Regions from separate parts of the Photobacterium minamisatsumaniensis genome, predicted to be linked through region 2. Evidence: predicted binding sites of a transcription regulator. Region 2 holds the regulator's gene; each other region holds the start of a gene.

Region 1 (10,175 bases), on a different contig from region 2:
ATGCCTAAATCAGATAGAATTTGCGAGCCAACACCGACCTGACGAGACTGATCTTTCGGGTTCAGTTTCACCTTCGGCAGCCCCTCTGATTGTGCTGCCATCTGTTTCACTTTGGTGAGCATTGATGCTGGGCATTCTTGCTTACTCAATACAACCAGTACACCACCTTCATCAGCAATGCGTTTCATTGCTGTGGGCAGGGTCCACTGAGATGCACCTGAGTGAAGAATATCTTTAAATGTATCTTGCAGGTGTACACGTACCAGAGTCGGCTCACCCGCAACTACCTCACCTTTCTGTAAGGCATAATGAACTTGGTTATCGATAGTGTCACGGTAAGTGATCATCTCAAAGTCACCAAACTCTGTCGGTAGTGTACATTGAGCTACACGCTCAATGGTAGTTTCGTTGTTATTTCGGTACTCAATAAGATCAGCAATCGTACCGAGTTTTAAATCATGTTGCTCCGCAAAGACTTCAAGATCTGGACGGCGTGCCATCGTGCCATCTTCATTGAGAATTTCAACAATGACACTTGAAGGCTCATGGCCTGCTAAACGAGCAATGTCACAACCGGCTTCGGTATGACCCGCGCGCGCAAGTACACCACCTTCTTGTGCCATCAACGGAAAGATATGACCGGGCATGACAATATCGGAAGCCGAAGCATCAGCAGCAACAGCCGCTTGAACAGTACGCGAGCGATCAGCCGCAGATATTCCGGTTGTAACACCTTCTGCCGCTTCAATTGAAACCGTAAAGTTGGTGCTGAACTGCTCGGTGTTATCCTGAACCATTAATGGTAGGTTCAACTGCTTACAGCGAGCTTGGGTCAATGTTAAACAAATAAGGCCACGACCAAACTTCGCCATAAAGTTAATGGCATCAGGGGTGATCTTGTCGGCTGCGATAATTAAATCGCCTTCATTCTCACGATCTTCATCGTCCATAAGGATCACCATCTTACCCAGACGGATATCTTCAATGATGTCCTTTGCACTGCTTAATGCCATAACAATACCTTTATTTAACCTTGTATCCAGCTCTAGTAACCAAGGAATCCGCTTTTCGCCAGCAGACCCATAGTGACTTCTGATTTTTGTTCTGCCGCCTTGTCACCGAGCATTAAACGCTCAAGGTAACGAGCAATCACATCCACTTCAAAATTGACCTTATGGCCAACCTTGAATGATTCCATGGTCGTTTCTGCCGCGGTATGCGGTACGATAGTTAACTTGAATTCATCGCCACGAATAGCGTTCACCGTCAGGCTAATGCCATCAATGGATACCGAGCCTTTTTCAGACACGTATTTAGCCAAGTGAGCCGGTGCTTTGACCCAAAACTCAATCGCACGGCCAGTATGATTGCGCTCGATAATTTCAGCAACATCATCAATATGGCCTGACACCATGTGACCGCCAAAGCGTGTGGTCGGCAGCATCGCTTTCTCTAAATTGGCTTTCTGCCCTGCGCGATAACTTGCAAACGCAGTGCGCTTCAATGTTTCCAGAGATAGATCGGCCACATAACCCGAGCCTGTCAGCTCGACAACAGTCAGACACACGCCATTGGTTGCAATGCTATCGCCCAATTTTACATCGGATAAATCCAACGTGGCTGAATCAACCGTTACAGAAATATCTTTCCCTTTTGGGGTTAGGGCTGTAATCGTTCCTACAGCTTCGATAATGCCAGTAAACATGGAAACCTTTCTTTCTTATATGTCATTGAGTCGGGCTGTGATCCGAATGTCGGGTCCAACCATACGCACATCAGTAATTGTCAGTTCAGGAACATCAGACATTGCTAACAATCCCTTAAGCTCAACTAAACCTCGGCTATCACCCCCCATCAACTTAGGGGCTTGATATAAAATTAACTCATCAACCAAACCTGCCGCTAATAGGCCACCAGCCAATTTGGCACCCGCTTCCACCCAGATATGATTAATGTCATGAGCAGCGAGCTCGACCATGAGTGCGTCAAGATCAATACCACCCTGAGTATTGTCTGGAGTGGTCATCACTAATTGTTCAACATTTGCAGGCCAAGGTACACTGTCAGCCTGATGACGAACAAGCATGATCTCACCCGGTAAACCAATTAAATGATGGTTCGGTGTTACTCGGTTCTGGCTATCAATAACAACACGTCTAGGCTGGCGTAGATTTGCCTCTGGATAGTGCCGATGGGTCTCATCACCCAGCTCTTTCCAACGAATATTCAACGATGGATCGTCAGCCAGTACAGTTGCGCTGGTTGACAATATTGCCCCCGCTTTAGCGCGGTAGCGCTGAACATCAGCCCGTGCTGCCGGGCCGGTGATCCACTTGCTTTCACCATTGGCTAAGGCTGTCCTACCATCAAGGCTAGCGGCTAATTTCAGCTGCACAAACGGCTTACCGGTTTTCATTCGCTTGATAAACCCCGGATTCAGCGCTTTTGCATCTAGCTCTAACAGGCCAGTTTGTACTTCAATGCCTGCTACCTGTAACATTTCAATGCCACGGCCAGCGACTTTCGGATTCGGATCAACCATGGCACATACCACGCGGCCAACACCAGCTTCAACCAAAGCTTTGGCACACGGCGGCGTTCGGCCAAAATGCGAACAAGGCTCAAGGGTGACATATGCGGTTGCACCCCGAGCTCTCTCTCCAGCAGCTCTTAATGCAAACACTTCTGCATGAGGTTGCCCGGCCTGATAATGATAGCCTTCACCCACGATTTCTTCTTCGTGAACAATTACACAGCCAACATTCGGGTTCGGTGCCGTCGTAAATAGACCGCGTTTTGCCAGTTCAATGGCTCGGCGCATCATAGCGTGGTCAATAGGTGAGAACATCTGACTTCGATATATCTAAGGCTAACCGGAGCCGTAACTCCGGTAGCAATTTATTTTTCTAATTTGGCAATTTCTTCGCCAAACTCACGAATATCTTCAAAACTGCGATAGACAGAAGCAAAGCGGATATAAGCCACTTTATCCAGCTCTTTCAACGCCTCCATCACTAGATTACCAATCATATCAGATGGTACTTCACGTTCACCGGTTGCTCGCAGACGTGACTTAATAGTATTGATGGCACGTTCAATATCATCGGCGCTCACTGGTCGTTTTTCCAGTGCACGTTGAATACCGCCACGCAGTTTTTCTTCATTAAACGGGTCACGGTTGCCATTGGTTTTTATCACTCTTGGCATAACCAGTTCGGCTGTTTCAAACGTAGTATAACGCTCGCTACACGCCAAGCATTGACGTCGGCGACGAACTTGATGACCATCAGCCACCAAGCGGGAATCAATTACCTTGGTGTCATTTGCACCACAAAAAGGACAATGCATCTTGCCTCCTAATTTTCGTCATCCCAGTGTAACTCATTTCATTACGTTATAGAGAGCTTTAGGCGGTTTTTCTCTGGGTTTAATAAAATTTAGAAGTGAAATGGATATTGTTCTATAGATATTAAAAAGGCCCGCATGAATGCGGGCCCAAGAGATTTCAAGTTTTCATTACTGTTTAAGCAATAATCACCTTGTGATTAAGCGTAAACTGGCAGGCGCTTACAGATCTCAAGTACCTTCGCTTTTGTTGCTTCAAGTACTTCTGGCTTGTCCGTGTTGTCTAACACGTCACACATCCAGCCAGCAAGCTGCTTAGCATCATCTGCGGTAAAGCCACGGCGAGTAATGGCAGGAGTACCAACTCGGATACCCGATGTTACAAACGGGCTACGCGGGTCATTCGGTACACTGTTTTTGTTTACCGTAATGTTCGCAGCACCAAGTGCAGCATCTGCTTCTTTACCAGTGATACCTTTATCGATAAGGTCAACAAGGAACAAGTGGTTTTCAGTGCTGCCAGATACAATCTTGTAACCGCGCTCAAGGAATTCACCCACCATCACTTTGGCGTTTTCAACAACGCGAGCCTGATACTCTTTGAACTCTGGCTCCATCGCTTCTTTGAAAGCAACCGCTTTAGCAGCAATTACGTGCATTAGCGGACCACCTTGGCCACCAGGGAAAACAGCTGAGTTCAGCTTCTTATAAAGATCTTCACCTTCACAAGACAGAATTAGACCGCCACGTGGACCTGCTAGTGTTTTATGCGTAGTCGTGGTCACAACGTGTGCGTGTGGAACAGGGTTCGGGTAGACACCAGCTGCGATAAGGCCAGCAACGTGTGCCATATCAACGAAGAAGTACGCACCGACTTTATCTGCGATTTCGCGCATACGCGCCCAATCACACACTTGTGAATATGCAGAGAAGCCACCGATGATCATCTTCGGTTTGTGCTCGAGTGCCAATGCTTCCATCTCTTCGTAGTCAATTTGACCAGCTTCATCAATACCGTAAGGAATGATGTTGTAAAGTTTACCCGAGAAGTTCACAGGAGAACCGTGAGTCAAGTGACCACCGTGTGCTAGGCTCATACCCAAAACAGTATCACCAGCATTTAGCAGTGCCATGTAAACTGCATTATTTGCCTGAGAACCTGAGTGCGGCTGTACGTTCGCGTATTCTGCACCAAATAGCTCACATGCACGATCGATCGCCAGCTGTTCTGCTTTATCGACAAACTCACAGCCACCGTAGTAGCGCTTGCCTGGATAACCTTCAGCATATTTGTTCGTTAGCTGAGAGCCTTGTGCTTCCATTACTCGTGGGCTGGTGTAGTTTTCAGAGGCAATTAATTCAATGTGCTCTTCCTGACGCGCAGTTTCTTCCTGAATAGCTGCAAACAGTTCAGCATCATAATTGGCAATGTTCATCTCGCGCTTTAGCATCTGTATCTCCTGACTCAGATTATATTCGTACCTTTCTGCTCAAAAATTCAATTTTTCACACTTGAGACAAATCGGTTATAAACATACATTTCGGGCAAACAACAAAAATTAGCAAAGCTAGGCGCCACGTGGACGCAAACGTTTTCGTCATGCTTGTATATAAGGCTGCATTTTACAGAATTTGATCTAAATCAGGTAGCCCTAAAGTAACTTTTTATTATTATTTATTTCAATGATGGTATGAATTGTTTTCATCTTGGTGAACCAACACTCAACAACTGACATATTTGCGTTTCATTTTTTACAAGAAAATAGCGAATATATTTTTTTACATTCTCGTCTCAAATTATGTACACCTAACGAAAGACTCTTTTTCTCATAATATTCCGCTTTTAGTCATTGCGCTTTATCATGGCGCCCTTAACTATAAAGGAGCGTTGTTTTGAGCGGTTACCATCATTCATTAAAAGAAAATATCATTGCCATCCTTACGGGTACTTTCATCGTTTCTCAGGGTGTTTTCTTTTTGCAGCAGGCTGATTTATTAACCGGTGGAACAACAGGTTTAGCCTTGCTTGCTAGCCAGTTTATTGATCTTTCATTTGGTCAGTTATATTTTCTGATGAACACACCTTTCTACCTCATGGCATGGTTTCGCATGGGCAAAAGCTTTGCGGTTACCAGCATTATCTCAGGCGGAATGGTTTCACTCATTACAGATAACTTACATCACGTACTTGAAATCAGCCGTCTTGAACCGCTCTACTGCGCGATTATCGGTGGGTTATTAATGGGTCTAGGCATGCTGATCCTATTCCGCCACAAAACCAGCCTTGGCGGTTTCAATGTCTTGGTACTGTTTTTACAGGAAAAATTTGGCTGGTCGGCAGGAAAGCTTCAAATGGGGATTGATATCAGTATTCTGGTTGCATCATTCTTCTTGGTAAACCCGATGGTTTTACTCTTCTCAATCATCGGTGCCTTCATGTTGAATTTAGTCCTGGCGATGAACCATAAGCCTGGCCGCTACAGCAGCGAGCTAAAGCCGCAAACGAGTACCTAAGTTAATTTTGCGACAGACAAAACAAAAAAGGCTTGCCAATTTGGCAAGCCTTTTTTCATGTATTGCGTACGCCCAATCATTTCTGATCTCAGGCAAGCAGAAGAAGGTAATTTGTATGAGGGTGAAGGAATTTCGCTCAAGAACGCAGAGGAAGCACTTAGTTCACACCTAGCAAGTCAACTCTGGCTAAACTGTTTCATTCTCTGGCAAAGAGGAAGCGCGGAGTTTATAAGGCATAAATGAGCACTTCCGATACCGCCAGAGGATGAAACAGCGACGACAGAGAGGACTTTAGATCGCGTCCTCGTCTTCCTCACCCGTCCTGATCCGCACCACACGCTCGACATCAAACATGAAAATTTTGCCATCACCAATTTTGCCTGTTTGGGCGGTTTCGATGATCGTGTCGATACATTGCTCTGCAACTTCATCAGACACCACAATTTCAAGTTTTACTTTTGGCAAAAAATCGACCATGTACTCAGCACCACGGTACAATTCCGTATGCCCTTTTTGACGCCCAAAGCCTTTAACCTCAGAAACGGTCATACCAGTGATCCCGACATCGGCGAGGGCTTCGCGAACATCATCAAGCTTAAATGGCTTAATAATGGCTTCAATTTTTTTCATCTTCATCATCCTTTGCTGAGCAGAGGTCACTGGCGTGTATTTCGATAAGAGACGACATCATCGACGCCAACTGCCTGATTAATATTGATTACAGTATACCAAATGGAACGTTTGAGGTTCAGTGTTTTTCAATTGGTAATACAACATCGGTGTCCATCATTTTTAGCAGGACCACGACAGCAAAAATAAGCACAGAGCTATTTAAAATGACGACCGAAAACGGCCGAAGATCTGAGCTTACAAGCGAAGGCAGATAGGGGATCATGCTGTAACCGAAAAACATCGTTACGGCAGGAATAAAGAAATATAACGGGATAAATCCCCAGCGACGTCCTCGGGCGAGGCCGACGGAAGCAAGAATGCCTGATAACAATACCAAAATAGCAATAATGCTTGGCACAATACCGACTTGCTTAAAGCTCATGACTGTTGCGAACGTATCCGCATACCGAAGTAAACAAATCATCACGAGCACTGCCAACCCTTTACCTGCGTTGGCTAAACCATTCCGTTGGTTGTCCATTTTAGTCTCTTCCATGAAAGCAGATAGGATAAATCTAAAAAATATAAGCACATCTCCTATGTGGCTATATTCAGTAGTACAATACAATATGACTCAAAGATTTATGTGTTACACATACTCCTCACTAATTGTTTAGACACATATTTTAGTTATAGTTCCGATCAATACTTTGATCTATACATGCAATACATTGAATGGTTATAAATAGTTAGTAATGTGTTTTCACAAGATCAACAAAACCACCTAACGTTCTGACGACGCGTGTTGTCACCTTCGTCTCATACCGGTGGCGATTCAACCATACCGCTTTTAAGCCAACTTGCTTTGCCGCTTCCGCATCGTTCATTGGATGGTTGCCAATAAACCAACACTCATGGGCATTTTCCTTTGCTAACCTGACTGCCTGTTGGAATATATGCGCATCTGGTTTTGCCACACCAACCTGCTCCGAGGTTACAACAAAGCGGAAAAACTCACTGATATTGGTATCTTGAAGCTTCGCTTCCTGCTGAAAAGTGAAGCCATTGGTGATAACGGCCAGTGGTGAAATCGTTTGAAGTTGTGTTAACGCAGGCAATACATCAGGAAATAGCCGCCAGTGTTGACGATAAATTTGGTAATACTCACCAATTAAATTATCTGCCTGCTCATTACTTAAGGGCTTTTTGAATAGCTCACTGATCCGTGCTCGGCGCAAACCTTCAAAATTCAATTCACCAGCTCGCCAGCGAACACGTTGCCGATCGGTAATGTCACGCCAAACCGTTTCAGGTGATTGCAGACAGCCATCAATAAGATCATGAGGATATCGTGCAATAAAAGTGCGAATTGCATCTTGCTCAGCACCATCATGATCAAGCAACGTATTATCAAGATCAAAAAAAATCATGTCGCCTCTCCCCTATCTAACTGATATTCAGCTTAATCATACTCTTGCAATTTAGGCGAGGAATTTATTAAAAATTTGCTACTAAAAACAAAAAGCCGCTCATATGAGCGGCTTTTTTAATCAGTTAGCTTTCGCTTAGCCAATATTGACACGAGCATTACGGAACATGCGCATCCATGGGCTGTTCTCGTTCCAGTCATCTGGATGCCATGAATTAGCAACAGTACGGAATACACGCTCAGGGTGCGGCATCATAATAGTTACGCGACCGTCTTGCGTAGTTAAACCGGTAATACCATTTGGTGAACCATTCGGGTTTGCCGGGTAGTTCTGCGTTACATTACCGTAGTTATCAAGGTAACGTAGGGCAACCGTACCAGATTGCTCAATCGCATTCAGGTGCTCGCCATTACGCACTTCAACACGACCTTCACCATGAGAAACCGCGATAGGCATACGAGAGCCAGCCATACCATTGAAGAACAATGAATCACTTTGCTGAACTTCAACTAAGCTGAAGCGTGCTTCAAAGCGTTCTGATTCGTTGCGCACAAAGCGTGGCCACAAATCGGCACCTGGAATTAATTCACGCAGGTTCGACATCATCTGACAACCGTTACAAACACCTAGTGCAAAGGTATCGTTGCGATGGAAAAAGCGTTCAAACTGGTCACGTGCCATATTATTAAACAGCACTGATTTCGCCCACCCTTCACCGGCACCAAGTACATCACCGTATGAGAAGCCACCACATGCAACCAAGCCATTAAAGCCTTCTAGCTGAACATTGCCCGAGAGAATATCACTCATGTGAACGTCTTTCGCTTCAAAGCCAGCACGGTCAAATGCCGCAGCCATCTCAACGTGTGAGTTAACACCCTGCTCACGTAAGATAGCCATTTGTGGCTTCGCGCCCAAGTTGATTGCAGGAGCAATAAACGGCGCAGCAACATCTTCATTGATGTCGAACGTTAGTTTGGTGTTCAAGCCAGGATCTTGCGTGTCTTTTTTCGCTTCAAACTCTTGCAGTGCACCTGCAGGGTTATCACGCATTGCCTGCATTTGATAAGTCGTTTCAGCCCAGATAGTACGTAACTCGGTACGACTCTGCTCTAGAACACGGTCGTTGCCATTCCAAATACGAACGACATCCTCATCAATCACAGTACCAAGCACATGGCTACAAGCTTCGAGACCATTAGCGGCTAATACAGCCTGTACGGACTCTAAGTCTTCCGTACGAACTTGAACAACCGCACCTAGCTCTTCGTTGAATAGCATTGCTAGGACATCGTCACATTGATCGCCAGCTGTAGTGTTCAAATCGACTTCAACACCGGTATGACCGGCAAAGGCCATTTCAGCTAAGGTTACATACAAACCACCATCACCGCGGTCATGGTAAGCCAGTAGCTTCTCGTCGCGTACTAATGCCTGAACAGCATTGAAGAAGCCTTTCAGTAATTCTGGGCTATCAACATCTGCCGGCTTATCACCAAGTTGCTTGTAAACCTGTGCCAGTGCTGTTGCACCAAGGCGGTTTTGGCCACAACCTAAATCGATAAGTAATAAACTTGAGTCACCTTTATCTGTACGTAGCTGTGGTGTCACAGTCTTACGAACATCTTCAACGCGACCAAACGCAGTAATAACCAGTGACAATGGTGAAGTCACTTCTTTCTCTTCACCGTTTTCTTCCCACTTGGTTTTCATTGACATGGAGTCTTTACCAACCGGGATTGTCAGGCCAAGCGCTGGACACAGTTCTTCACCAATCGCTTTAACGGCTTCATATAGACCCGCATCTTCACCAGGGTGACCCGCTGGTGACATCCAGTTAGCCGACAGGTTAATACGCTTCATATCACCAATATCTGCACTTGCGATGTTAGTGATTGCTTCACCAACTGCAAGGCGAGCTGATGCGCCAAAATCAAGCAGAGCAACAGGCGTACGCTCACCCATCGACATCGCTTCGCCGTGGTAAGTATCGTAGCTCGCAGCGGTTACTGCACAGTTAGCCACTGGTACCTGCCAAGGGCCAACCATTTGGTCGCGAGCAACAAGGCCTGTTACCGTACGGTCACCAATGGTGATCAGGAAGGTTTTTTCAGCGACTGCTGGTAGGCGAAGGACACGCTGAGTCGCCTCTGCTAGCTCGATACCAGAGCGGTCAATTGCCTGACCTTCAACTTTCAGTGTTTTCGCGTCACGGTGCATCTTCGGCGCTTTACCCAATAGAATATCCATTGGCATATCGATTGGTGTATCGTC
Region 2 (10,175 bases):
TCATTCAATAACAAGAACGTGTAGCACTTTCGTGCATGATTAGGGGTTTCTCGTGAACACTAAGAGATATGTCATCGCTGGCGCAATTTCTGTCGCTTTACACAGTGTTTTGCTTTCTGCAATACCTAACCAAATGGTTATGGCTATGCCTATGGGTGTCGACTCCACCAAAGTGTCACTCAACTTAGTTTCAGCCCCTACTCCTCAGTCAGCACCAGCAGTAAGTGAGCCACCACCGATACCACAGTCGGCACCACAACCAGTAAAAGAAGAAACTGAAGTAAAAAAACTGGTGAAGAAAACACAGCCGGAGCAAAAGCCTGAACCGAAGAAAACTACCCAACCAATAACGAAGAAAATGCCACCGAAGCCTGTTGAAAAGGTGGAGAAGCAAATAGTAAAACAACCGATTGTCGAGAAAAAATCGCCAGTTTCAGAAAAAGAACCAGAGAAAAAGCAGCCTAAATCAGAAATAGCCTCAGGCGTAAACAACTCACCCAAGCTGGTGAGTAAGCCGACTTTTGCGACAAGACCCAGCCCAGTTAAATACCCACGAATAGCTAAACGACGTGGGTTAGAAGGTCAGGTACTTGTCGAAGTTTGGATTGACGAGAAAGGTAAGCAAGTTAGACACAGCTTAGTCCATTCATCAGGCACAGTTGTATTAGACGAAGCAGCACTGAAAGCCATTCAAAGGTGGCGATTTTCATCACACGTAGTTGATGGTCAAGCCATTGCCCATCGCGTACAAATCCCTGTTCGATTTAAATTGGATTAAATATTAATTGGATTCTCTTATGGAAATGTTTCACTCCCTACAAAACCAATTTGGTTTAATGACAGTACCTTTACTACTGTGTTCAGCCCTAACCGTCATGATCCTTATTGAACGTTGCGTTCAAGTACTCCTCTGCACTGGTGTCGGCCGTAGTAAAATCAATGTGATTTTAACAACATATAACCGTAACGATGAGAGTAGCCTAGATACACTTGCTAACGATCTTAAATCGAAGCGGCCTTTACTATTTAAGGGCGTTTCAATGCTTATTTCTCACCGTCACTTTGCCAAGCCACTTCGCGAAGATGCCGCTGGGATCTGGCTGCAACAAAAGCGAACTCAATTACGTTCTGGCCTGCGTCTATTGGGCTTAATTGGTGTGATCAGTCCATTACTTGGCCTACTTGGTACTGTTCTCGGCCTAATCGATATGTTTAAAGGCATTGCCATGAGTACTGGTGCTGTCACGCCTAACGACTTGGCTGACGGCCTTGGTCTAGCAATGAGGACAACTGCAGCTGGACTATTAATCGCTTTACCAGCGATAACTGGCGCGCAATTATTAGGTTTATGGGCCGATAATGTGACAGCCAAGCTTGAGCATAGCCTTAACCACTGTAACTTATGGCTAGAAGGCTTATCACTCGACCCTACCTGTTCCCCTAAGCAGCAAACGCCTCAGCAACATGTCGTTAAGACTGAACAACCAGAGGTCGAGGTATGATCCGAACCCACCAAAGTGTTCCTGACAGCGATGAGTTAAAACCGGATTTAACTCCCTTGCTGGATATCATTTTCATCGTCATGGTATTTCTGCTTCTTACTGCCAGTGTGAAATTACAATCACTTGATGTCGAGTTACCGCAAACAGAAACTCAGGCATTACAAGAAACCGAATCTGATCCTATTACAGTCAACATTACCGCAGCCCCTCCTTATTGGGCACTTCAAGGCAATGAATTCGATAATTGGGATGCCTTTAATGCTGCTCTACTAAAAGAAGTTAAAACCAGCCCTGACAAGCCTGTTGTCATTGGTGCAGACAAGGCTGGATCGGTAGAAAACATGCTCAGACTACTCGCTTTCTTGCAACAAAACGACATCAAAGCAACCCAGCTATTAATGGAAGAGGACAAATCATGAAGCGTTTCACTTTGGCAACTATATTGTTTTTTGCCGCTACATCTACCTTCGCAAGTGAGCGCATTATCAGTGCGGGGGCAGCCATTACAGAAATCATAAATGCCATGGATGCTCAAGAACAACTTGTTGCTGTCGACGTAACCAGCAAATCAATGGTCGATGACGATATGCCAGTTCTGGGCTACCACCGCCAGCTTTCTGCTGAAAGCCTTATCGCGCTCACCCCGACCCGACTACTCGGTTCAAATGAAATGGGGCCGCAGACCACACTTGATTTGCTCAAGCAGGCTGGAGTCAAAGTAGACGTGCTGAACTCTGGTGAAACCGTTGAAGATTTAATGGTACGTATTGATCAAGTCGGCGAACTAACAAATACCTCAAGCAAGGCAAAAGCATTAAAAAACGAGGTGAAGGGAAAAGTCACTGCCATTAATGCCAACCTAGCGACTCAAGATAACAAAAAGAAAGTACTTTTCCTGATGATCCACGAAGGTCGCCCAGCCAATGTTGCTGGCCGCAATACTACTGCAGACACCGTAATTCGCCTTGCAGGTGCAATAAACCCAGCAGCAGATGCCGTCGAGTCTTATAAGCCGATTTCACTGGAATCAATGGTGGAAATGCAGCCTGATATCATCCTGCTGAGTTCGCGTACCATGAGTAAAATCGGTTCAGCTGATGAGCTGCTTAAACAAATGCCTTTACTCGTCGCAACACCAGCAGGCCAAAACAAAGCCCTCGCTATGATCGATGGAACTGCTCTGATCGGCGGTTTGGGGCTGAAAAGTTTAAGCGAAGCTGAACGTTTAAACACCGTTTTCTATCCAAATTAATATAAGCATTTATTACTATGCAGTTATACCGTATTCCGACACGTATTATTTTTCCAACTGGCCTCGTACTGCTGTTGCTTGCCATTACATCATCAGTAGTCATCGGTCCGATGGCAATCACCTTCACTGATAGTTTCAAAGCCTTAATGCCTTGGCAATCGGATCTGCCCCAACATATACAAATTGTAATTAACCAAATTCGTTTACCGAGAACATTACTTGGAATGGCAATTGGTGCGATATTAGCGCTATGCGGTGCTGTTATGCAGGGGCTATTCCGTAACCCCCTCGCCGACCCAGGTATTATCGGCGTTTCAGGAGGAGCGAGCTTAGGCGCGGCATTAGCTATTGTGTTTTTTGCTCCGCTTGCAGCATCATTTCCTCTGTTGTTAACACTAGCCACCGTTCCCGTTTTTGCTTTTTTAGGCGGGGCTTTCAGTACCTTTTTTGTCTATTACTTAGGCACAGACAAAAACGGTACTTCTGTAACAGTGATGCTTCTGGCTGGTGTGGCTATCGGGGCACTATCAGGTGCTGCGCTTGGCCTGATGAATTATTACGCTGACGACCAAGCACTACGAGATTTATCACTGTGGAGCATGGGATCACTTGCAGGGGCAACTTGGCCTGGCATCACGCTTTCCTATATTACTCTTGCCGTACTGATGTTTATGTTTGATCGCAATGCAAATGCACTCAACGCCTTTTTGCTCGGAGAAGCAGAAGCAAAACATATGGGGGTTAATGTACAAACACTGAAAAGGTTACTGATTTTACTTTGCGCTGCAGGTGTTGGTATTGCTGTTTCACTCACCGGTGTGATTGGTTTTGTTGGCTTAATCGTCCCCCATCTTGGTCGAATGCTCGTAGGGCCTAATCATAAAGTGCTCTTACCATTATCTGCTCTGCTTGGCGCATTAATTCTTTTGGTTGCCGATATGCTTGCACGTATCGCAGTTGCACCGGCTGAACTGCCTGTTGGGATTATTACAGCCCTACTCGGCGCGCCCTTCTTTATCTTCCTGCTCGTAAAACAAAAAGGGAAAATGTCATGAGCTTGATGACAAAAAATAGCGTTGAAACAAAATGTGCTATTGATGCTTCAGGGCTTAACCTTAAATTGGGTGATAAAGTACTCCTTGATGATTTAGCTATTCAGATCAAAAGTGGTGAACTTACCGCCTTGCTAGGTCCTAACGGTGCAGGTAAAAGCACCCTCTTGAAAGTATTATGTGGTGAACAAGAATCTACAGGCCATGTTTCCTTTTTTGGTAAAAACCGTGCCACTTGGCCACCAGCTGAACTCGCAAAACACCTTGGTGTGTTGCCTCAGCATAGTAACCTAACCTTCGCATTTACCGCGCAAGAAGTTGTTGAGCTGGGTGGTCTCCCCTTAGCGCTGACCAATCGGGAAACGGTAAGTATTGCTAAAGAAAAAATGGCTCAAGTCGATGTCACAAATTTGAGTTGTCGCCTATACCCTACGCTCTCTGGAGGAGAAAAACAGCGCGTGCACTTTGCACGGGTACTGACTCAACTCAGTCGCGCTGGTGAGCAGTGTATTCTGATGCTTGATGAGCCAACATCAGCACTCGATTTAGCGCATCAACATAAAACCCTTCAAGTCGCAAAGTCGTTAGCGAAGTCTGGGGCTGCGGTGATCATAGTGATTCACGATTTAAACTTAGCAGCGCAATATGCAGACCGTTTAGTCATTCTTAATGAGGGAAAAATTCAAGCTGATGGTTGTCCGAAGGACGCTTTAACAGCGAAAACGATCGAACGCGTTTATGGTTGGCCTGTTTGCATTACACACCACCCGATCGATAATTATCCTATTGTGCTTGCAACATCCAGCCATGAAATTGAAGAACACCAGTCAAAGTTCGAACTGGCCATTTAACAGGAAGTTGTTGTTAAAAAAAATAAAAACATCTCTTTTTTATACCTTCTCTTTTTCCTTTAAAGCCTTCTTAATCAAACTAAAAAGGCTTTATAAACCTATCTTTATTGGTTTCTTGGAATTATTCGCTAGATTTATGGTTGACCATTAATCAATCAAACCTATCCAATTCACCAGTAATCCTAATTTATTAAGGCAAGAAACATTGCACTCTTTGCTACACTGAGTAAAATGAGAGCGCAAGCGATTACACTATGCAACAATTGCAAAGCCTAAATCGCAATAAACGTGAATACTGAAAAGAAACGAAGCCGCCCATTCGTGTCGCGGCCTTTTGTCGTTTCTGTTATCTGTACTCAACAGAACAGTGAACTGTATTGAACGTATAGCCAGTGCACTACTCTATTGAGTAAAGCTTAAAATTACCTAGGTCTTTTGACCCTTATTATTAGAAGAATAAATATGGCAACGATTAAAGATGTTGCACGTATGGCTGGTGTCTCTACAACCACCGTCTCTCACGTGATTAACAAAACGCGATTTGTCGCAGAAGCGACGCAAAAAAAAGTACTGTCTGCAGTTGACGAGCTAAACTACGCTCCGAGTGCTGTAGCGCGTAGTTTAAAATGCAACACAACCCGTACTATTGGCATGTTGGTTACAAAATCGACCAACCCTTTCTTTGCTGAAGTCGTACACGGTGTTGAAGAGTACTGTTACGGCGCTGGTTACACACTTATCTTGTGCAACACTGAAGGTAACCTTGAGAAGCAACGTGATTATTTACGCATGCTGGCTGAAAAGCGCGTTGATGGTTTGTTGGTCATGTGCTCAGACTTGGATGAAAACCTACTCGGTCTATTAGAGCGCCAAAAAGATTTGCCTATGGTTGTCATGGATTGGGGCCCAGAGAGTCCTCACACAGATAAAATTCAAGATAATGCTGAGTTAGGCGGCTATGTCGCGACTAAGTTCTTTATTGAACATGGGCATCAAGCTATCGGTTGCTTAACCGGCCACAGTGATAAAGCTGCTTGTCGCGAACGATTAAAAGGCTTTAAAAAAGCCATGTCTGAAGCCGATCTCGAAGTACACCCAGATTGGGTACTCGAAGGTGACTTTGAATGTGAATCGGCAGTTGAAGCCGCTGAAAAGTTCATTGCAATGGACAAACGTCCAACGGCGATTTTTTGCTTCAATGACATCATGGCGATGGGCATGATCAGTACATTTTCACAAGCTGGTATTCGTGTACCTGAAGATATTTCAATTATCGGCTACGACAATATTGATTTAGCACCATACTTTTCACCACCCCTAACCACGATTCACCAGCCCAAGCGCCGCCTTGGTAAAACAGCTATCGAAATCCTGTTAGAACGAGTGAAAGATAAAGATCATGAGCACCGTATATTTGAAATGATACCAGAGCTTGTGATTAGAAAATCAGTGATAAACCGAAACACCAATTCATAACAAGCGGATTGATGACGATAAGAACGGAGGCTTCCCCCTCCGTTTTTTTGTGCTTATAGCATGCCTAATTAGAATATTCACTCAACTTTTGGCACTTTTTATAATTAAATAAAGACAAGATAAAATAATTTATGGGAGCAAGGTCACGCTATTAAAAGTGGGAGCAGGTTCAAATTTTGCTTCTGCGATATTCTTAAACAGTCACGAACAAGGCAAACCTTTCGAAAGATTGGGACGCAAAGCTTCCGGCCTAAGAGTCTATAGTTTTCAATAACTAGTTCGACTTAAGGTAGCGGGGTTGCCGATGGATATAGCAATAGTGATCAGGCGTCATATTTTACATGATTCTGACATTACTCTTTTGTTAATTTTGCTAATCTGAAATCCTCGCTCTGTTGTTAGGTGACCCTAGATTTTTTTCACCGAGAAGAAGCATGGACAAACCAGTACTTAAAAATTCATTACGACTGTTTAGTTGTTTCAACAACGTAAAATCACGCTCGATGTTTGGCGGATTTGGCATATTCGCAGGTGAAACAATGTTTGCACTCGTTGTTAACGACAAACTTCATCTTCGTGCCAACGCTGAAAACGAACAAGATTTTAAACAGGCAGGCTTAAAGCCATATATTTATAAGAAACGTGGATTTCCTGTTGTTACCAAGCATTTTGCAATTCCAGATGAATGGTGGGAAGACACAACTAAAATACTTAGCCAAGCTAAGCGCTCTCTTGAAGCGGCAAAAGAAGACAAAGAAACAAAAAGTAAGGCAGGACCAGAACGTATAAAAGATCTACCTAACTTACGACTCGCAAACGAACGCATGCTAAAAAAAGCAGGGATTATCAGTGTCGATGCATTATTTGAAGCGGGTTCGATTAACGCTTTTAGGGCATTACAAGATACCCATCAAGGCACTGTAAGCATTGATCTTTTATGGGCATTAGAAGGTGCAATTAGTGGCCAGCATTGGTCAGTTATTCCGCAAGAACGTCGCTCAGAGCTGCTTTCAAAGCTTAGTTAACCCCGCTTAGTACCATTAACAAGAGGTGATATGCCTCTTGTTAATGCATCATTTCGAGTGTTCCTTGCTCACTATTATGCCTCAGCACCATTATTCTCCTCGATAGCATGGTCAGGCTTTGACCGCACGTTCAGTTTGCTTCGTACACCCCATGAATGACAATTAATTGTCAGTATATCTGAAAGATTGAATTGCCTCACAAAGCTGTTTACAAAACACTCAACAAGCTTTCATTACTTTATAAAGACCGTAAAATAACAGCATATATTTTCGGAGGTCATTATGAACTGTACCAAACCTTTTCCCGGACAAACTGATCAGATGTTCAAGGATAAGTTTGGTAAATGGCCTCGACTAATGAAGTTATTCGTTTTACTCAGCTTACTTCCCCCTATCACCGTACTCGTTCTTATCAATAACAACATGGCCTCAATGCCAATGATGTACGATGTACTTGTTTACGTTTCAGGCTTTAACGCCCTACTCCTTACATGGGGACTACTGTTAAAAATACGCTCAAAAAAGTATTGGTACCGTAACTATCATATCGGTAAAACAATGTTACTTGCCGTTGTGCCTATTTTAGCTTGCGGCTATATTACTTTGACGTCACCCCAGCCAAATAAAATAGTCACCCAAGCTCAACATGACCGTCCCGTTCAATTAGTAATCAACTAAACGGCCAAAGTCACTTTTTTCATCACTCAGTGAAATAATTCAGCTCTTAATTAGGTCTTTGTCTCATATCTATCTGATAATTTGAGTAATCATTGCTCATGGTCAGGTTATATACCCATTGTGGCATAAAAAGTATTCCTAATATTAAGAGGTGATCGTGCGCATTTCAGCCAAAAAAAACCATTCCATTACCATTAAGCCGCTACTTTGGCTTCAAAAACGCCATTTCGGCAAAGTACTAAACCCGGCGCTCTTATGGGGGCGTAAGCCTACCCTTTTTTGGCTGGTTGCTAGTTTCTTTGGCTATCTTGATCGTCGCTCTTCTCCGCTATCACCTATCATGCGTTCATTAGTTTGCGTCAGGGTCTCTCAACTAAATGACTGCGCATTTTGTGTCGATGCTAATGGCATGAGGTTAGCTGAGCGTTGTGATTCAGAAGAGAAAATAAAATCGCTCGCTAACTGGCAGCACAGTGAATTATTTGAAGAACAAGAACGGGCAGTATTACGCTACACAGAAACAATGACGATTACAGGTCAACGTGTCACCGAAAACATGCTGGATACACTCAAACAGTGGTATGACGAAGATACGATTGTTGAACTCACCGCCCTCATTTCTTTCCAGAACCTCTCTGCAAAGTTTAATACTGCGCTCGACGTACCTGAGCAGGGATTTTGTTCGCTACCGATCCAACCCGATTCGATAAAAGAAAAGTTGTCGTCAAAGGAATAGCTCAGGAGTAAATAACATGGATAGAAAAAAAATCGTTCTACTCGCTATCATTGCATCTCTACTTATCATATGGTTTGCCTTTGATTTAGGGCAATACTTTACGTTAGAGTACGCGAAAACCCAGCAGCTAGCCCTACAAGATACAATAAGCACGAGCCCATTGTTTTCGAGCGTGGTGTTTTTTAGCCTCTACGTATTGGTAACGGCATTATCACTTCCAGGGGCAGCCATAATGACGCTCCTTGGCGCCGCTTTATTTGGCTTCTGGTGGAGTTTATTGCTTATTTCATTCGCCAGTACTATCGGGGCGACATTGGCTTTCTTATTCAGCCGCTTTATTCTTCGAGATTGGGTACAGAGCAAGTTTGGTCACCGCTTGGTACCGATTAACGCTGGCATTAAAAAAGATGGGCCACTTTACCTCTTCACACTACGCTTGATCCCTGTCTTCCCTTTCTTCTTAGTTAACTTGCTCATGGGTTTAACCCCTATCAGCACTAAAATGTTTTACCTTGTTAGCCAAGTAGGCATGTTAGCCGGAACAGCTGTCTATATTAATGCAGGTACTCAGCTTGGCCAAATAGACACACTCAGCGGTATTATCTCTGCCCCAGTTGTTATCTCATTGGCTTTACTGGGTATTTTCCCACTAATTGCCAAAGCAGTGATGAGCATCATTCAAAAACGCCGTGTTTACGCCCAATGGGAAAAGCCCTCTTCATTTGATCAAAATATGGTTGTTATCGGTGCAGGGGCTGGCGGTCTGGTTAGCTCTTACATTGCCGCCGCAGTAAAGGCGAAGGTAACGCTCATTGAACGTCATAAAATGGGAGGAGACTGCTTAAATACCGGATGCGTACCATCAAAAGCCATTATTCGTGCAGCGCACACTATGGCTGAAATATCCCGCGCTCATGAATTTGGTATTACCACCAGCGCGACTCAAGTCGACTTCAAACAAGTGATGGGAAGAATCCATAATGTTATCGCCAAAATTGAGCCTCATGATTCTGTAGATCGCTACTCTAAGCTCGGTGTTAATTGTATTAGTGGAGAAGCCACTATCTTGTCACCATGGGAAGTCGAGGTAAACGGTGAGCGAATTACAGCGCGTAATATAGTAATTGCCACAGGTGCTCGCCCATTAGTGCCTGCGATTGAAGGATTAGAATCTGTTAACTACCTAACTTCAGATACTATTTGGCAACTGCAAGAGCAACCTAAACACATGATGGTGCTTGGTGGGGGGCCAATTGGCTGTGAATTGGCACAGAGTTTCCGCCGCCTAGGTAGTCAGGTCACGCTCATTGAAATGGCTGAACAAGTCTTGATCCGTGAAGATTTAGATGCCGCCGAGCAAGTTAAGTTACAAATGGAGAAAGACGGTGTCACGATAATGACTGGCCACCGTGCGTCTCGATTTGAAAACATAACCGACGAATCAGGTATTAGTACACAGCGTGTATACCTCACGACGGCAACTGGCGATGAAGTAACCGTAGAATTTGATGTTGTGATGCTTGCTCTTGGCCGCGTCGCTAATGTACAGGGCTTTGGCTTAGAAGAACTTGGGATTACAACCTCAGAACGAGGCACTGTCGAA
Region 3 (10,175 bases), on a different contig from region 2:
TCGTTGGCTGGCGTTCCATTATGTGGGCTGTTTTGCCACCTGGAGCGGCACAGCAATCAAGGATCAGCTCTCCCGCTTGAGGTTGAAGGTACTCGACTGATAACTGAGCCGCAGCATCCTGTACAGAAACCCAACCGTCGGCAAAACCGGGCAGTAGGGTAACATCACAAGGCTTATGTAGTTTCAGCGCATCAGGTGCTTCAGGGTGGACATCGGTCTCGATACCTTCAGCCGTCAGTAGCGCACGGTAGCTGTCACGGTCGTGGTGCTGGCGATTTACACGCAACCACATCGGTGCTTTGGTATTGTTGGCTTCAACTACCGCTTCCAGCTGCTCTGGGTAGCTACTCTTTAATAGCTTGAGTAGCCAACCTGGGTGGCCGTAACGGCCTGCATCATGGCTAATCGCTTGTTGGTCGAGTGTGTCTTGCTGGCGCTGGTAATTACGCAATATGGCATTGATCAAGCCGCGTAGTTGAGGCTTTTTCAAGTTTTTGGTCGCATTAACGGTTTCTGCCACCGCTGCGTGAGCAGGAATGCGCATGTAGCCTAGTTGATAGAGGCCAACTAAAATCAAGTGGTGGAAAACCCGTTGCTTGCCTTTGAGTGGCTTATCCATCAATTGGTTGGTGACCGATTCTAGGCGAGGCAGCCAGCGAAGTACGCCGTAGCATATTTCTTGCAATAGGGCGTGATCGCGTTCTTTTATGTCTTGCTGTGCAGCAGGAAGCGCATTTGATAGGGACTGGCCCTGATCAACAACCTGATAGACAACTTTGGCCGCTGCGGCTCTTACATTCATGCGGTTTTCCTGATGTTCTCAGCCCACCCTTTACAGACAATGTATCGGCTGGACGTCGTATTCGGTAGTTAAAAAGAAGGCCAGCGTTTGCACTGGCCTTGGCGGTGCTTACAGGACGGTGCCTGGTTCAAACCACTCTCGGCGTGAGTTGAGCAAATCTTGTGCTTGCATTGCTTTTTTGCCTGGCGGTTGGATTTCGATAAGGCGAAGTGAGCCTTTGCCTGTTGCGACAACAATACCTTGTTTATCGGCAGAGAGAATGGTGCCAGGGGCTTGACCATGTTCACCTTCTACAACGGCAACCTGCCATACTTTGACATTTTGTTCGGCAACGGTGAAATAGCTCATTGGCCACGGGTTGAATGCGCGAACACAACGCTCGATAGCTGTCGCGTCCATGGCCCAATCAATTTTGGCTTCTTCTTTACTTAACTTTTTCGCGTAGTTGGCTTGTTCATCATCTTGCTTAATAGCAACGGCACTGCCCGAGGCAATGTCAGCAAGACATTCGATAAGCGCGCCAGGGCCTAGACCCGCCAGTTTTTCATACATCGTCGCACTGGTGTCAGTTGCTTCTATTGGCAGGGTGGCGATGCTCAGCATGTCGCCCGTGTCTAGCCCTTCGTCCATTTGCATAATGGTAACGCCAGTTTCAGTATCCCCTGCCCAAATTGAGCGTTGGATTGGTGCGGCACCACGCCAGCGAGGCAAGATAGAGCCATGGACATTGATACACCCTAGTTTCGGCGTTTCCAGTACTTCTGTCGGTAGCAGCAGGCCATAAGCAACAACAACCATGATGTCAGCACCAAGAGCAGCAAGCTCTTGTTGTGCTTCTTCATTACGCAGAGAAGCCGGCTGATAAACTGGAATATTATGCTCAACGGCAATGTTTTTAACTGGGCTTGCAGTTAATTTTTTACCACGACCCGCTGGGCGGTCGGGTTGAGTATAAACGGCGATAACTTCATGCTGTGAAGACAACAACGCCGCCAGATGACGGGCGGCGAAGTCTGGCGTACCAGCAAAAACAATACGTAGTGATTTGCTCAAGGAGGCCTCTATGACTAGTTTTTTTCGTTAAAACGCTGAATTTTTTCAAGCTTTTGCTTGATACGCTGGCGCTTAAGCGGTGATAGGTAGTCAACAAATAGCTTGCCGGCAAGGTGATCAAGCTCATGCTGAACACAGATTGCCAGTAGATCATCAGCTTCGAAAGTGAACGCGTTACCATCACGGTCAAGGGCTTTCACCGAAACCTCTGCCGCGCGAGGTACGAGGGCGCGTGCGCCTGGTACAGATAGGCAACCTTCTTCAATACCGTCTTCACCACGTTTCTCAGTGATTTCAGGGTTAATCAGTACCATCGGTTCATTGCGCTCTTCCGACAGGTCGATCACCACGATACGCTGGTGGATGTCCACCTGAGTTGCTGCAAGGCCGATACCTTCTTCGTCGTACATGGTTTCTAGCATGTCATCGACAATTTTCTGGATCTCAGGGGTGACAGCTTCAACGGGTTTAGCAACGGTGCGTAGGCGCTCGTCAGGGAATGTTAATACTTGCAATAAAGACATAGTTACTCGTTTTAAAAGACAGTACTGATAACAGGGGTCACTTAGTTGCTCTAATTCTAGTCATTTTAGCGGTCAAATAACAGTACTCGATAGCCTCCTTGTTAATCACTGGTGGATTTTTTATTTCCTTCTCGTATTAAACGGGCGGTTACGTGAATAATGCAACAACAATATATGAAAGGAGAGGTCTGCCGAAAACTTGATATTTGATAATCGCTGGCGCTAGACAGTCGCGGGTAGCAGTGACAGCCTGAATCAATTGGGGATGTTGAATAATAAGGATAGAGAACATGCTGTTGCGTGTCTTGGTGTTCATGTTGGCTTGCTTCAGTTTTATCGGTGGAGCGATGAGCCAACCTCTTAAGGTTATAGATGGCGCGCCATCGGTCTACATCGTTAAAAAAGGCGATACTTTATGGGATATTTCATCCTATTTTTTGTCAAACCCTTGGTTATGGCCTCAACTTTGGCAGGCCAATAGTTATATAAAAAACCCTCACCTCATTTATCCAGGCGATCGAATTCATTTGATTTGGGTCGATGGTCAGCCTCAGTTGCGATTGAAAAAGACCGTCAAGTTGTCACCGGAAATTCGGGTGATCCGCGCGCCGATCACGACTATCCAATCGACCTTGATGTTGCCTTATTTGGCTCAAGATAAACTTTTAACGCCAGAAAGCTTAGCTCGCCTGCCTCAAATTACGGGCGAAAGCCGAGCGAAAGGCTATATGGAAAAAGGGGATACCTTGTGGGTTGATACCGAATTAGAGCAAGGTGAAGAATGGTGGGTTTACCGTCCCGATAAACCATTTCGTCGTGATATAGAAAATGAAGGTGTCAGTCGAGTTATTGCCTTGAAAGAGATTGCTAAAGGAACTGTAGTTGAATACACCGAAGGCCAGAGTGCGATTGAGCTGACGGCCTTTAATCGAGAAGTGAGACAAAATGATGTCTTGTTGCCTGCCCCTTTAGCCAGTGAAACGCTTGAGATGAGCTTTTATCCATCCTCTCCCCCGCCATCAAGCAAGGCTGTTGTTTTAGGCCATCTTAATCATATGAATTATATTGCGACTGATGATGCGGTGGTGATTGATTTAGGGCATTTAGATGGCGTTGCAGCCGGTAATGTATTCCAACTTCACCGAGAGGGTGCTGATGTATCGGGGAGAAAAGGAGAATACCATTATCAGGCGCTAAACAGTAAAACAACCTATTCACTACGCAACGTTCCGATTGGCGAGATTGTCGTGGTTCGTCCTTATGAACGCTTTAGCCTTGCTGTGGTTACCAAAGCCATTGAACCTTTCTCTGCTGGAGTTATGGCATTACCCCCCTCAAATGACTGAACTTGAAGCTTGGCTACAACTTGCAAGTGTCCCTTCATTGGGAGGAGGTAGGATCCGTCGCTTACTTCAGCAGGCGACGCCTGTTGAGATATGTCGGATGCCATTACCTGCTCTTCTTGCTCTAGGTGTGACTGCTCGACAGGCTGAGCGATTGTTGCATCCCAATCAAGCACGAATCGCCCAAGCGTTACGTTGGGCTGAACAAATCAATCAACATATCTTGACGATGGACAGCCTTGCCTATCCTTCTTTACTGAAAGAAATTGCGTCACCGCCCCCTATTTTATTTATTCGAGGAGAGCCTCGTTGGCTTGCAGAGCCACAGTTAGCCATTATTGGCAGCCGAAGTGCCAGTATTGATGGTCGTGAATCGGCTTATGAGTTTGCCGCATCAATGGCTGCGGCTAACTATGTTGTCACCAGCGGACTTGCGCTTGGTGTTGATGGGCAAGCGCATTATGGTGCCCTGAAAAATGGCGGGGCGACGATTGCGGTATTGGGCTCGGGCTTAGATAAAGTTTATCCGGCACGTCATCGAGAGCTTGCTAAGCTGATCCCAGAGCAAGGTGCGTTAGTTTCTGAATTTTGGCCTGATGAATCACCAAGGCCGCAAAATTTCCCTCGTCGTAACCGAGTGATCAGCGGGCTGTCTGTTGGCGTATTAGTGGTAGAGGCCGCACAAAAAAGTGGGTCTTTAATTACCGCTAACTATGCGCTTGAGCAAGGACGGGAGGTTTTCGCCTTACCTGGCTCCATTCGCCACCCCGGTAGTCGAGGTTGTAATGCGTTAATAAAAAACGGTGCTAAATTGGTAGAAACGCCGGTCGATATCTTTGAAGAGGTAGGTGCACTGACAGAGTGCGTGAAAAGTAATCAGTTAGACTTGCAGTTGCCACAACCTGAAAATGAAGAATTGCCATTTCCAGCGCTGTTGGCTAACGTAGGCAGTGAGGCAACACCCGTAGATGTAGTTGCTGAGCGTTGTGGACAACCCGTTCATGAGATAATGATACAGTTACTCGAATTAGAGTTGCTAGGGGTTGTCACTTCGGTACCCGGTGGCTATATAAAAACGAGGAGGGGCTAGTTATGATGGATATTCTCATGTACCTGTTTGAAACCTATATTCAAAGTGATGCGGAATTGATGGTTGATCAAGACGAACTCTCTGAAGAGCTACTGCGTGCAGGTTTTCATCAGGAAGATATCTATAAGGCGCTATCATGGCTTGAAAAGCTAGCAGCGCTGCAAGAAACTGAAATCACACCTTATATGAACACCAGTGCAGTGACATCGGTTCGTATCTATACTGAGCTTGAAATGACTCGTTTAGATGTTTTTTGTCGTGGATTTTTGATTTACCTAGAACAAGTTCATGTACTTGGTGCCGATACACGAGAAATGGTGATTGATCGTGTTATGGAGCTTGATACTGCGGACTTTTCCTTAGATGATCTTAAATGGATTATCCTGATGGTACTCTTTAATGCACCTGGTAATGAAAGTGCGTATAGCCAAATGGAAGAGTTGCTTTATGGTATTGAAGACGAGTATATCCATTAATTAATTAATTAATTGGCCTTGGCCGTTGAAGATAGTCGAGCTGTATGTCTGGTAAAATAAACGAGCAACTCTTTTCTGCCCATGAACATGCTTTGGAACATCTAAAAGAGTGTCCAAGTTGCGGTTCTGAACTAGTGATCCGAAACAGTAAGCGTGGACCTTTTCTTGGTTGTGCAAGTTACCCTGAATGTGACTATATAAAACCGCTCAAGCAAAATGATGGACACATCGTAAAATACCTTGGGCAGCCTTGCCCTGATTGTGGTGAAGAGTTGCTGTTACGCCAAGGACGGTATGGCATGTTCATTGGCTGTAGCGGTTATCCTGAATGCCAACATATTGAATCACCAGAAAAGAAGAAAGCGGAAAGTACACACTTAACGTGTCCAGAGTGCAGTAAGGGAAGCTTGATTGAACGTAAATCTCGTTACGGCAAAGTATTCTATGCGTGCGACCAGTTCCCAACGTGCCGCTTTGCGATAAACCATAAACCCGTCGCGGGAGTATGCCAGACATGTGGATTTGCTTTGTTACTTGAGAAAAAATTAGCGAGTGGCAATAAACTGCAGTGCGCAGATCGTAAATGCCATGCTTATCAAACGTAATTGCACTGATTTAGCCAGAGACAAAAACAGCCAGCATTTCATGCTGGCTGTTTTATTTTTATCTTAAGGCTTAACGGTGAAGGACTGGGAAGGTTTCAGCATTGAGCTCTGCGGCTAACTCTTTCAATACTGTTTGTAATGCCAGAGTTGTTTCGGCGCAAATATTGATATGCCCCATTTTTCTACCTGGGCGCTTCTCTTTTCCATACCAATGAACATGGCACTGTGGTGCTGCCAAGATAGCTGCTGGTAGTTTGTTTTCACCAAGAATGTTCAACATTGCCGTTGGGCGCAATAAAGCGGTGCTACTAAGAGGAAGACCTGTAACGGCACGCAAATGGTTTTCAAACTGGCAAGTTTCTGCACCTTGTTGGGTCCAGTGACCTGAGTTATGAACTCGTGGGGCAATCTCATTAACCAGTAGCGTGCCATCTACATCAAAAAACTCAATGGCTAATACTCCGACATAGTCCATCGACTGTGCGAGTGAATTAAACATGGTTTCGGCTTGTGCTTGTAGTGCGTCACTATCAGGGAGAGCGGTTGATAGGCTGAGAACACCATCAGTATGGATATTTTCGGCTAGTGGATAAACCGCAATGTTGCCATTTATATCACGAGCTCCAACCAGTGAAACTTCACGGTCAAAAGCAACGAACTCTTCAGCGACAATGGCTTGATCTGGTGTTTCTGCAAGAAACTCTGCGATTTCAGCCCAAACCTGCTCGACGTCATTCGGCGTTTTAAGGCGCCACTGCCCTTTTCCATCGTAGCCACCAAGTGCGCTTTTTAGCACCATAGGTATGCCGACATGTTCAATGGCGGCTTGAAGTTCATCAAAGCTGCTAACAAGATGGTATTTGGCATTTGCAACGTTGGCTTTATCAAGTAATGCTTTTTCTAAACGGCGATCGCCACCGGCTTTAATAGCGTCTGCTGTTGGCTTGAACTTTCCGCTGGCTTGGCAAATGTCGAGAACTTCGTGAGGAACGTGCTCAAATTCTGCGGTGATCACATCAGCATAGGTGATCGCAGTATCCAAGCCCTTTAACATTAGGTGCTGTGTTAAAGGGTGAACAACGTTACCCGTGCTGACATCATAGGCAAACACTTCAATGTTTAATGGAGCGCCTGCCAATGCCATCATTCGAGCCAGTTGACCGGCACCAAGAACCAAAACTTTCATTATGCATCCTCAGCAGGATTTGGGTTGCTGAGCACTGTATCGGTTTGCTCTTTGCGGAAGGCATCAACAGCCGCCATAACATTGCTATCTTGAGTACCAATAATTTGTGCCGCAAGTAAACCTGCGTTTGCAGCACCTGCTTCACCAATCGCCAAGGTACCAACAGCAATACCTTTAGGCATTTGGACGATGGAAAGGAGTGAGTCCATTCCTTTTAGCGCTCGAGATTGTACCGGAACCCCTAATACAGGAAGACTAGTAAAAGCGGCTGTCATTCCTGGTAGATGGGCAGCACCACCTGCGCCAGCGATAATGACCTTGATACCTCGGCCATGAGCTTGCTCTGCATATTCAGCTAGCAGATGAGGAGTACGGTGAGCCGAAACAACTTTCGTTTCATAAGCAATATTGAAGCGATCTAGCATTTCAGCGGCGTGCTGCATGGTTGGCCAGTCAGACTTTGAGCCCATGATGATTCCAACTTTCATCCCGATCTCCTTTGGGTAACTAAATGGTGAAGTGTATAAATGCGTTTGGCTGCATTATACGGAGATTTTTTGTGAAGGAAAACGTTTGCGTCGGTGAAAATGAAACAATCAAAGGGGATCATGGAGTTGTGGTTAAGGAGTCGGTAATATAGGTAAATAGAAAGTTACAAAACGGTCTAGGCCAGAATTAAGAATGAGGGTGATGTGGAAAACCTAAAACAAGTTGTAGCCGCTTTGCAGCAAGGAAAAGTCATTGCTTACCCAACAGAAGCTGTGTTTGGTGTGGGGTGTGATCCTGATAATGCGCAAGCTGTTCATCAATTACTGGCATTAAAGAAGCGACCTATCGAAAAAGGGCTTATTTTAATTGCTGCTAATTATGAGCAGTTACTGCCTTATATTGATGACAGTCTGCTGAGTGATGAACAAAAACGACTGATCCTCGCGTCTTGGCCTGGACCTGTTACTTGGGTTATGCCTAAAAAAGCGAATGTCCCCCAGTTTTTGACTGGGCAGTATGACACGATTGCGGTACGCGTTAGTGATCACCCTTTGGTTCAAGCATTGTGCCTAGCATTTGGTAAGCCCATTACCTCGACAAGTGCTAATTTGAGTGGACTAGAACCTGGTCGCACTGCCACTGACGTCGAACAACAGTTAGGAGAGCACCTTGCTGCGATTTTGCAAGGTGATACCAGTGGCCGTGACAATCCATCTGAAATTCGGGATGCGATAACAGGAAATGTTTTCCGACAAGGATAAATGATGATGCAAGATGTAAGTAAAGAAGCAGTAAAAGCTTTCTTGTTAGATCTTCAAGAGCGTATTTGCCAAGCCATAGAGCAACAAGATAACAGTGCGGTCTTTGAACAAGATGAATGGCAACGTGAGCAAGGTGGCGGTGGCCGCAGCCGTGTATTACGAGACGGGCAGGTGTTTGAACAGGCTGGAGTGAATTTTTCACATGTGTTTGGTACTAAGATGCCAGCATCGGCGACCGCTCATCGACCAGAACTAGCCGGCCGTAGTTTCGAAGCCATGGGGGTATCGTTAGTAATCCACCCTCGTAATCCCTATGTGCCAACATCACACGCCAATGTTCGTTTCTTTATTGCAGAAAAAGAAGGTGAATCACCAGTATGGTGGTTTGGTGGTGGATTTGATTTAACGCCGTTTTATCCATTCGAAGAAGATTGCCAACATTGGCATGATACAGCTAAGCAAATCTGTGCTCCGTTTGGCAATACGGTTTACCCAGATCATAAAGCATGGTGTGATAAATACTTCTTTTTGCCACATCGTGATGAAACCCGTGGTGTCGGTGGTTTGTTTTTTGACGATTTGAACCAATGGGGGTTTGAGCGGAGCTTTGCTTATATGCAGTCTGTCGGCAATGGTTATCTTGATGCTTATTTGCCGATCGTCGAAAAGCGACAAGGGCTTGCTTATGGTGAGCGTGAACGACAGTTTCAACTCTACCGCCGTGGTCGTTATGTTGAATTTAACTTAGTTTATGATCGAGGCACATTATTTGGTTTACAAAGTGGTGGCCGTACCGAATCCATTTTAATGTCGATGCCCCCTCTAGCCCGTTGGGAATACTGCTACACACCAGAGCCAGGATCGGCAGAGGCGATACTTTATGATGATTACCTTAAACCACGTGAATGGTAATACTGCCTCCTTTATATAGATGAAATATATTTTGCCGAGGGGTTACGCTTAAGCCCCTCTCCTGTTTCGATTAACTGAAATAACATGGAACTTTTGCATGGATAAGTATGTTGTCTTTGGTAATCCCATTGGCCAAAGTAAATCCCCTTTTATTCATACGCTATTTGCGCGGCAGACTGCCCAAGAAATGGTTTATGAAGCACAACTTGCTGAAGTTGATGGTTTTACGGCAGCAGCAGAAGCTTTTTTCAGTTCTGGTGGTCGCGGATGTAATGTGACGGCACCTTTTAAAGAAGATGCTTATCAGTTTGCTTCACAGCTAACTGAGCGTGCCAAGTTGGCTGGTGCGGTGAATACTCTTAAAAAGTTGGATGATGGAGCTATCATTGGTGATAACACTGACGGTGAAGGATTGGTACAGGATCTGCTCCAAAACCAAGTTCAGATCGAAGGTAAACGGATTCTATTGGTTGGGGCTGGTGGAGCAGCTCGTGGTGTAATACTGCCTCTGTTGGCGCAAAACCCAAAAGCGCTGGTAATTACCAACCGTACGGCAGAAAAAGCTGAGCAATTAGCATCACTGTTTTCATCTTACGGTCCTGTTTCTCATATCAACATGGACGACTTATCCAAGCCTGAATATGACATCATTATTAATTCGACATCGGCGGGACTCAGTGGACAATTGCCGGCGTTGCCAAAAACGATAATTCAACAAGAGATCACGTGTTATGACATGGTCTATAGTGCACAAGTTACGGCATTTAACCAATGGGCGCGCGATCATGGGGCGGGTAAAACGTTAGATGGCCTTGGTATGTTGGTACGTCAAGCTGCAGAAAGCTTCGTGCTGTGGCGCGGTATTCGCCCAGGGGCAAAACAAGTGCAAAATGAATTACGTCGGCTGTTACAGCAATAGATAGAGAAGACAATG

What was found. The regulator PurR, encoded in region 2, represses purine synthesis genes. The targets are predictions, from matches to a motif close to TNANGNAAACGTTTNCNTNA.
Region 1: glyA (serine hydroxymethyltransferase) is a predicted target of PurR. The motif match lies at 4,927-4,946, and genes of this name have one in related genera.
Region 3: purE (5-(carboxyamino)imidazole ribonucleotide mutase) is a predicted target of PurR. The motif match lies at 7,641-7,660, and genes of this name have one in related genera.

What each region holds. Positions count from the first base shown of each region.
Region 1 covers NZ_JAKJSI010000012.1:146,729-156,903, forward strand. The annotation lists gene ribBA (bifunctional 3,4-dihydroxy-2-butanone-4-phosphate synthase/GTP cyclohydrolase II) at 1-1,013, opposite strand, end outside; gene L4D78_RS04490 (riboflavin synthase) at 1,046-1,705, opposite strand; gene ribD (bifunctional diaminohydroxyphosphoribosylaminopyrimidine deaminase/5-amino-6-(5-phosphoribosylamino)uracil reductase RibD) at 1,721-2,848, opposite strand; gene nrdR (transcriptional regulator NrdR) at 2,899-3,348, opposite strand; gene glyA (serine hydroxymethyltransferase) at 3,546-4,796, opposite strand; gene L4D78_RS04510 (YitT family protein) at 5,239-5,859, shown strand; gene glnB (nitrogen regulatory protein P-II) at 6,151-6,489, opposite strand; gene L4D78_RS04520 (hypothetical protein) at 6,608-7,012, opposite strand; gene L4D78_RS04525 (HAD family hydrolase) at 7,221-7,901, opposite strand; gene purL (phosphoribosylformylglycinamidine synthase) at 8,037-10,175, opposite strand, start outside.
Region 2 covers NZ_JAKJSI010000067.1:13,817-23,991, reverse strand. The annotation lists gene L4D78_RS26755 (energy transducer TonB) at 53-778, shown strand; gene L4D78_RS26750 (MotA/TolQ/ExbB proton channel family protein) at 798-1,502, shown strand; gene L4D78_RS26745 (ExbD/TolR family protein) at 1,499-1,921, shown strand; gene L4D78_RS26740 (heme/hemin ABC transporter substrate-binding protein) at 1,918-2,754, shown strand; gene L4D78_RS26735 (FecCD family ABC transporter permease) at 2,772-3,809, shown strand; gene L4D78_RS26730 (heme ABC transporter ATP-binding protein) at 3,806-4,657, shown strand; gene purR (HTH-type transcriptional repressor PurR) at 5,120-6,133, shown strand; cyclic di-GMP riboswitch class I at 6,335-6,439, shown strand; gene L4D78_RS26720 (TfoX/Sxy family DNA transformation protein) at 6,568-7,158, shown strand; gene L4D78_RS26715 (hypothetical protein) at 7,441-7,836, shown strand; gene L4D78_RS26710 (carboxymuconolactone decarboxylase family protein) at 7,994-8,572, shown strand; gene L4D78_RS26705 (dihydrolipoyl dehydrogenase family protein) at 8,589-10,175, shown strand, end outside.
Region 3 covers NZ_JAKJSI010000037.1:67,729-77,903, forward strand. The annotation lists gene rsmB (16S rRNA (cytosine(967)-C(5))-methyltransferase RsmB) at 1-802, opposite strand, end outside; gene fmt (methionyl-tRNA formyltransferase) at 911-1,855, opposite strand; gene def (peptide deformylase) at 1,870-2,379, opposite strand; gene L4D78_RS19735 (LysM peptidoglycan-binding domain-containing protein) at 2,670-3,725, shown strand; gene dprA (DNA-processing protein DprA) at 3,718-4,812, shown strand; gene L4D78_RS19745 (DUF494 family protein) at 4,815-5,288, shown strand; gene L4D78_RS19750 (DNA topoisomerase family protein) at 5,333-5,893, shown strand; gene L4D78_RS19755 (5-(carboxyamino)imidazole ribonucleotide synthase) at 5,964-7,079, opposite strand; gene purE (5-(carboxyamino)imidazole ribonucleotide mutase) at 7,079-7,567, opposite strand; gene tsaC (L-threonylcarbamoyladenylate synthase type 1 TsaC) at 7,772-8,329, shown strand; gene hemF (oxygen-dependent coproporphyrinogen oxidase) at 8,336-9,241, shown strand; gene aroE (shikimate dehydrogenase) at 9,339-10,160, shown strand; gene L4D78_RS19780 (DUF1488 family protein) at 10,173-10,175, shown strand, end outside.